Regions from separate parts of the Streptomyces sp. NPDC046866 genome, predicted to be linked through region 1. Evidence: riboswitches for the same ligand, from Rfam matches in the RefSeq annotation. Region 1 holds a riboswitch; the other holds the start of a gene.
What was found. A riboswitch is a leader RNA that binds a small molecule or an ion and turns the genes downstream of it on or off. The one in region 1 is predicted to bind cobalamin.

Region 1 (3,392 bases):
CCGATGGCCGAGTTCGCCGCCGCCTGCAAGAAGGGCGGCCTGTGGCCGCTCACCGCGGGCAACCGCATCCACGTCGCCCCGCCGTGCAACATCGCCGCCGACGACGTGGCCAAGGGCCTGGCCGTCCTCGGCGAGGCCCTCGCCGTGGCCGATGCGCACACCGTCTGACCTGCACCGTCAGAGGGACGCCCAAGCCTTGGGTGCCCGTTCTCGGAGGATCCGCGCCCTTACGGACACCACGTGAACGTGCTGAAATCCGACAGAGCACCTACGGACCGGGATGCACGTCAGTCCCGGGGCGGTCCCCGGGGGACTGAACGGCGGGGGGCGGGCCGCGGGCCCGCCGGACGCCGGGCGTACGGGATCCAGCCAGCCGGACTCCGCGTACCCGAAGGAAGACAGCGCATGAGCAAGCACGTCCTGGCCCAGAACCAGTACGGCAAGGCCGAGAACCGCATCGTCAAGGTCACCCGCAAGGGCGGCGACGGGTCCTGGCACGAGATCCGCGACCTCAACGTCTCGGTCGCGCTGCGCGGCGAGTTCCGCGACGTCCACCTCACGGGCGACAACACCAACTGCCTGCCGACCGACACCACCAAGAACACGGTGTACGCCTTCGGCAAGGAGCACGGCATCGACTCCCCCGAGGCCTTCGGCATCCTGCTGGCCAAGCACTTCGTCTCCTCGCAGGCGCCGATCCGCGAGGCGCAGATCCGCATCGAGGAGTTCGCCTGGGAGCGGATCCCGGTGCCCACGCGCAAGGAGCAGCACTCCTTCGTGCGCAAGGGCCAGGAGGTGCGCACCGCGCAGATCACGTACAGCGAGACCACCGGCCTCCAGGTCATCTCGGGCCTGAAGGACCTGACCGTGATGAACTCGACGGACTCCGAGTTCCACGGCTACATCAAGGACCGGTACACCACGCTCAAGGAGGCGTACGACCGCATCCTCGCGACCAAGGTCACCGCGCGCTGGGCGCACTCGGCGCTCGCCGCCGACGACGCCGCGTTCGACTGGGACCGGTCGTACAGGAAGGTCCGCAAGCACATGCTGGAGGCCTTCGCGGAGACGTACTCCTACTCGCTCCAGCAGACCCTGAACCAGATGGCCGAGCGGGTGCTCGACAACTGCCCGCGGGTCAACGAGGTGCGGCTGAACCTCCCCAACAAGCACCACTTCCTGGTGGACCTGGAGCCGTTCGGCCTCAAGAACGACAACGAGGTCTACTTCGCGGCGGACCGCATGTACGGCCTCATCGAGGGCACCGTCCACCGCGACGGCGTACAGCCGGTCATCGCGACGAGCGACTGGATCGTGGCCTAGCCGCCGCCTGGCCGGCCGCCTCGGGTTCGCCGAGGCGGAGGTTCCAGCGCCCGGCCCGCCCGGTGAGCACGGTGACGTGGCCGGGCCGGACGTCGAGCCGCCAGAACGCCGTGGCCGGCAGGTCCAGGGCGTGCACCACGGCGGCCCGTACGACGGCCTGCTCGACGACCGCGCGGTGCGTGCCGGGGGCCAGGCCGGCCAGTTCGGCGCCGACGCGGGCGGTCAGGGCGGCGAGGGACTCCCCGCCGGGCGGGGCGTACGCGGGATCGGTCAGCCAGCGCCGGAGGCCGTCGGGATCCTCGGCGGCCACGTCGTCCAGGGTGCGGCCCGCCCAGCGGCCGGTGTCCTGTCCGCGGAGCCCCTCGTACCCGGGGCAGGGGCGGCCGTGGCCGAATCTCACCTGCCGGACGGAGTCGTCGAACGGCGGTGTGACGAACTGAACTCGTACGACGCCGCTCTTCATAAAGGCAGCATAAGAGGGGTACCGTCTCGGACGACAACCAAACAAGACGACGGTACGACGGAAGCCGGTGGAAATCCGGCACGGTCGCGCCACTGTGAACCCGCCCGCGAGGGAGGGAAGTCAGACCCGCCACCGTCGTTGCGAGCACCACTGACCGGGACGCGTGTTCCCTCTGGAGGTACCTGCCATGGCCAACCCCGCCGTGCCCGCTTCGGCCCCTGCCGTTGCCCCGATCTCGCTCTCCGCGCTCGCCCCGTGGGCCGTCTTCGCCGGCATCCTGATGCTCGTCCTGCTCTACCTCGTCGGTGCCGAGCAGGGCGCCACCGCCCTCTTCGAGGGCGACACCGTCCACGAGTGGATGCACGACGGCCGCCACCTGCTCGGGTTCCCCTGCCACTGATCCGCCGGTCCACCGATCCGGCGGTCCGCCGCCCCGGAGGACCGCCGGTCCCCGCGATCCGCAAGGGAAGCCCATGAACCCCATCTCCCCCCGCGTCCTGCTGGTGCGGGGCATGCTCGCCGGCCTGTTCGCCGGTGTGGCCGCATTCCTCGTCGCGTACGTCCTGGGCGAGTCCAAGGTCGACGCGGCCATCGCCCTCGAGGAAGCCGCCTCCGCCGGGCACGACCACGCCGATGAGGGCCCGGTCAGCCGGGCCCTGCAGGCCACGGCCGGCCTCGGCACCGGCACGCTGCTGTACGGCGTCGCGTTCGGCGGCATCGCCGCCCTCGTGTTCTGCTACGCCCTCGGCCGCATCGGCCGCTTCGGCCCGCGGGCCACGGCGGCCCTGGTCTCCGGCGGCCTGTTCGTCACCCTCAACCTGGTGCCGTTCCTCAAGTACCCGTCCAACCCGCCGGCCGTCGGCGACCCCGACACCGTCGTCACCAGGACCACGCTCTTCGTGCTGATGATCGCGCTGAGCGTGCTGCTGGGCGCCGGCGCGCTGATCCTGGGCCGCCGGCTGGCGCCCGGGATGGGCAACTGGAACGCCTCGGTGGTCGCCTCGCTGGCCTTCGTCGCGGCGGTCGGGATCGCGTACGCGTTCCTGCCGGCCGTCAACGAGGTCCCCGAGGACTTCCCGGCCACCCTCGTCTGGCAGTTCCGCCTCGCGACCCTGGGCATCCAGACCGCGATGTGGACGACTTTCGGCCTGGCCTTCGGTTTTCTTGCCGAACGGGCCCTTGTACCCGCCGCCGCCCCCAAGGAGGCTGTTCAGCTGACGAGTTGACCAGTGAGGGGCCGGTGATACATGCAGACGGCGTTCTGCCGGACGGCGTTCTGCCGATGGCGCGGGTGGACCGGCGCGGTCCCGTTCTGGCTCAACTCCGTCGTCCTGCTGCTGGCCCCCTTCACCGCCGTCACGCTGCTGGCCCAGATCGGCATCATCGCGGCCCTGGCCGCGGTCGGCGGCCTGGTGCGCCACCTCTGGTACGGCGACTACGGCCACCCGGCCATCCACCTCGCCGCCGCCCTCATGGGGGCGGCGGCGGTGGCGTTCGTGGTGGTCTGAAACGGCCCGGCCGCCGTCGGGCGTGTGACGCAACGTCAGTCCCCGGCGTTGTCACCGGTGCCGAGGGGCCGGGACGGAGTCCACTGCTCTGAGGAGGA
Region 2 (3,392 bases), on a different contig from region 1:
ACCGGGCGCGGCCCGGTCGTGTCTTGAGCAGTGACAGCAGTCCCCGCCTCACGAAGAACAGGGGGACGTCATGAACCACCTCCGCCGCCGGCAGACCGTGGCCCTGGCCACGGGGGCGCTGCTCACCGCGGGGATCACCCTCGCCGCACCGGCCTCCACCGCCGCAGTCCCCGCCGCGGCCGGCGCCGCGCGCACCACCGCCTCGACCCCGCTCGTCGTGAACGCCCGCTGGGCCGGGCACTGCTCGTACGACCGGATCGTCATCGACCTGAAGGGCCGCGTCCCCGAGGTCGCCGTCACCCGCGTGCCGAAGCTGGTCCAGGACGGGTCCGGCAAGCCCGTCCCGCTGGCCGGGAAGCACTTCCTGCAGATCCGCCTGCACCCGGCCGCCGCCCACCGGGACGACGGCAGCAGCAGCTACCACGGGCCCACGCTGGTCGCGACCCGCCTGACGGCACTGCGGGGCCTGGCCCTGACCGGCGACTTCGAGGGGTACGTCACCTTCGGCGCGGCCTTCGACACCAGGCCCTCCTTCACCTCGTTCACGCTGCACCGCCCCGAGCGCTTCGTCCTCGACGTCGCGCACCGCACCGTGTGCTGCTGAGGCGCGCCACCGCTCCGTCCGCCCGGCGGCCGGGCCGCCGGGCGGGGGGCTCAGCGGTGTTCGGGGTTGGGGAAGTCGAAGCGGCAGCCCGCGTCCCATTCGGAGCGCTGGTTGCCGTGGGCGGGGATGCCGCCGGAGCGTTTGAGCAGGGCCGCCAGGTGCATCAGGTTCCACGACATGAAGGTGGTGTTGCGGTTGGTGAAGTCGTTCTCGGGGCCGCCCGAACCGGGATCGAGGTACGAGGGGCCGGGGCCGGCTTCGCCGATCCAGCCCGCGTCGGCCTGCGGCGGGATCGTGTAGCCCAGGTGCTGGAGGCTGTAGAGGATGTTCATGGCGCAGTGCTTCACGCCGTCCTCGTTGCCGGTGACCAGGGCTCCGCCGACGCGGCCGTAGTAGGCGTACTGGCCCTGCTCGTTCAGGAGCGAGGAGCAGGCGTAGAGCCGTTCGATGACCTGCTTCATCACCGAGCTGTTGTCGCCGAGCCAGATGGGGCCGCACAGGACGAGGATGTCGGCGGCCATGATCTCGCTGTAGAGGACCGGCCACTGGTCGGTCTCCCAGCCGTGCTCGGTCATGTCCGGCCAGACGCCGGTGGCGATGTCGTGGTCGACGGCGCGGATCAGCGAGGTGCGGGCGCCGGCCGCCTCCATGACGGCGCGGCTCCGGGAGATCAGGCCCTCGGTGTTGCTGGTCTCGGGCGAGCGCTTGAGCGTGCAGTTGACGTAGACGGCGCTCAGGTCGGAGTAGTCGTGTTCGGCAGCCACGGGGACAGCCTGTGCGGGGGCCGGCCCGGTCCGCCACCGGGCGGCGGCCGTACGGGTGCGCGGCGGCGTACGGGCGCGCGCCCGCCGTACGGATCCGTTGCGCGCGTCGGGGTGCGGGAGCGGAAGGGCGCCGGGCGTGCGCCGGGCGTGCGCCGGGATGGGGAACTCCCGTGGCGGCGGGTCCGGTTCGCCTCCCCCGCCCGTACGACAGTCCGGCCCGGCGGGCGCAAGCGGAACGGACGGCGGGTCAGCGCGGCCGGAAGCCGGGTTGTTTCGGGTGCATGCGGCCGAATAGGGTCAGCGGGCCTTGGTGTACGGGAAACCGGTGCAAGACCGGTGCGGCCCTCGCCACTGTGAACGGGAAGTCCGGCTCCTCCCCCAGCTGCCGCTGGGGGTGCCCCCAGCGGGAAGCCACTGGGCGGCGCGGGAGGATCCGCATCGCCCGGGAAGGCGGAGCCAGGGCATCGGACCCGTGAGCCAGGAGACCGGCCGGGGCGCGTTGTCCATCCACGAGGTGCTGGAGAGGTCTCCCACTCATGCATATAGCCGAGGGCTTCCTGCCCCCCTGGCACGCGGTCGCCTGGGGCGTCGCGTCCGCCCCCTTCGTCGTCCACGGCGTCCGGGCGCTCACCCGCGAGGTGAAGGCCAACCCCGAGAGCACCCTGCTGCTCGGCGCGTCCGGAGCGTTCACGTTCGTTCTGTCCGCCCTGAAGATCCCCTCGGTGACGGGCAGTTGCTCGCACCCCACCGGGACCGGGCTCGGCGCGATCCTCTTCCGGCCGCCGATCATGGCGGTGCTCGGCACGATCACCCTGCTCTTCCAGGCGCTGCTGCTGGCGCACGGCGGGCTGACGACCCTCGGCGCGAACGTCTTCTCCATGGCGATCGCCGGGCCCTGGGCCGGCTACGGGATCTACGCCCTGCTGCGGCGCTTCGACGCCCCGCTGATGGTGTCGGTGTTCCTCGGGGCGTTCTTCGCCGACCTGGTCACCTACTGCGTGACCTCGGTCCAGCTGGCGCTGGCCTTCCCGGACCCGGGCACCGGCTTCCTCGGCGCCCTCGGCAAGTTCGGCGGCATCTTCGCGGTCACGCAGATCCCGCTGGCCGTGAGCGAGGGCCTGCTCACCGTCCTGGTGATGCGGCTGCTGATGCAGTCCAGCAAGTCCGACCTGGTCCGGCTGGGCGTCGCCGAGCTCACCGCGGGCCGCAGCGAGCAGAAGGCGACGGTGTGACGGGCATGAGCCGGAACGCGAAGATCAACGCCCTGCTGCTGCTCCTGGTCGCCGCCCTCGCCGTGCTGCCGCTGGCGCTGGGACTGGGCGACGGCAAGGAGGAGCCGTTCTCGGGCTCCGACAACCAGGCCGAGGCGGCCATCACCGAGCTCAAGCCGGACTACGAGCCGTGGTTCTCGCCGCTGTACGAACCCCCCTCCAGCGAGGTGGAGTCGGCGCTCTTCGCCCTGCAGGCGGCGCTGGGCGCGGGCGTGCTCGCGTACTACTTCGGCGTCCGCAAGGGCCGCCGCCAGGGAGCGGCAGCGGCGGCCGCCGCGGCCGGGGCCGCCGCTCCCGGTGCTCCGGCCGGTGACGCGGCCGCCCCCGCCGCCCCCGCGGCCCCGGAGTCGTAGCCGGTGCTGCCCATCGACGTGGCCGCGCACAGCAGTCGCTGGCGCGGCCGCCATCCGCTGGAGAAGGCCCTGCTGGGCCTCGGGCTGACGGTGACCGCCGTATGCCTGCCGCCCTGGCCCGGCGGCCCCCTGGTGGCGGCCGCCACCCTCGCCGTGCTGCTCGGGCCGGCCGGGGTGGCCGGGCGGCAGCTGTGGCGGGCCTTCCGGATCCCGCTCGGCTTCTGCTTCACCGGGGCGGTGCCGCTGCTGTTCGCGGTGGGCGGGGCGGCGGGCCCGGTCTCGCTGGCCCCGGACGGCCCCCGGCACGCCGTCGAGCTGCTGCTGCGCACGTCGGCGGCCTCGCTCGGGGTGCTGCTGTTCGCGTTCACCACCCCCGTCTCGGACGTGCTGCCCCGGCTGG

Region 2: it holds a riboswitch for cobalamin, as region 1 does, so the genes downstream of both, AB0953_RS24290 (energy-coupling factor ABC transporter permease) here and AB0953_RS01895 (CbtB domain-containing protein) in region 1, are expected to answer to the same signal.

What each region holds. Positions count from the first base shown of each region.
Region 1 covers NZ_JBEYXN010000001.1:406,600-409,991, reverse strand. Annotated here, with positions in the region: gene AB0953_RS01910 (aspartate aminotransferase family protein) at 1-168, shown strand, start outside; gene pucL (factor-independent urate hydroxylase) at 406-1,323, shown strand; gene AB0953_RS01900 (histidine phosphatase family protein) at 1,292-1,786, opposite strand; cobalamin riboswitch at 1,786-1,935, shown strand; gene AB0953_RS01895 (CbtB domain-containing protein) at 1,974-2,186, shown strand; gene AB0953_RS01890 (CbtA family protein) at 2,260-3,012, shown strand; gene AB0953_RS01885 (hypothetical protein) at 3,034-3,294, shown strand.
Region 2 covers NZ_JBEYXN010000018.1:84,266-87,657, reverse strand. Annotated here, with positions in the region: gene AB0953_RS24300 (hypothetical protein) at 71-604, shown strand; gene AB0953_RS24295 (flavodoxin family protein) at 655-1,368, opposite strand; cobalamin riboswitch at 1,636-1,877, shown strand; gene AB0953_RS24290 (energy-coupling factor ABC transporter permease) at 1,905-2,600, shown strand; gene AB0953_RS24285 (energy-coupling factor ABC transporter substrate-binding protein) at 2,606-2,992, shown strand; gene cbiQ (cobalt ECF transporter T component CbiQ) at 2,996-3,392, shown strand, end outside.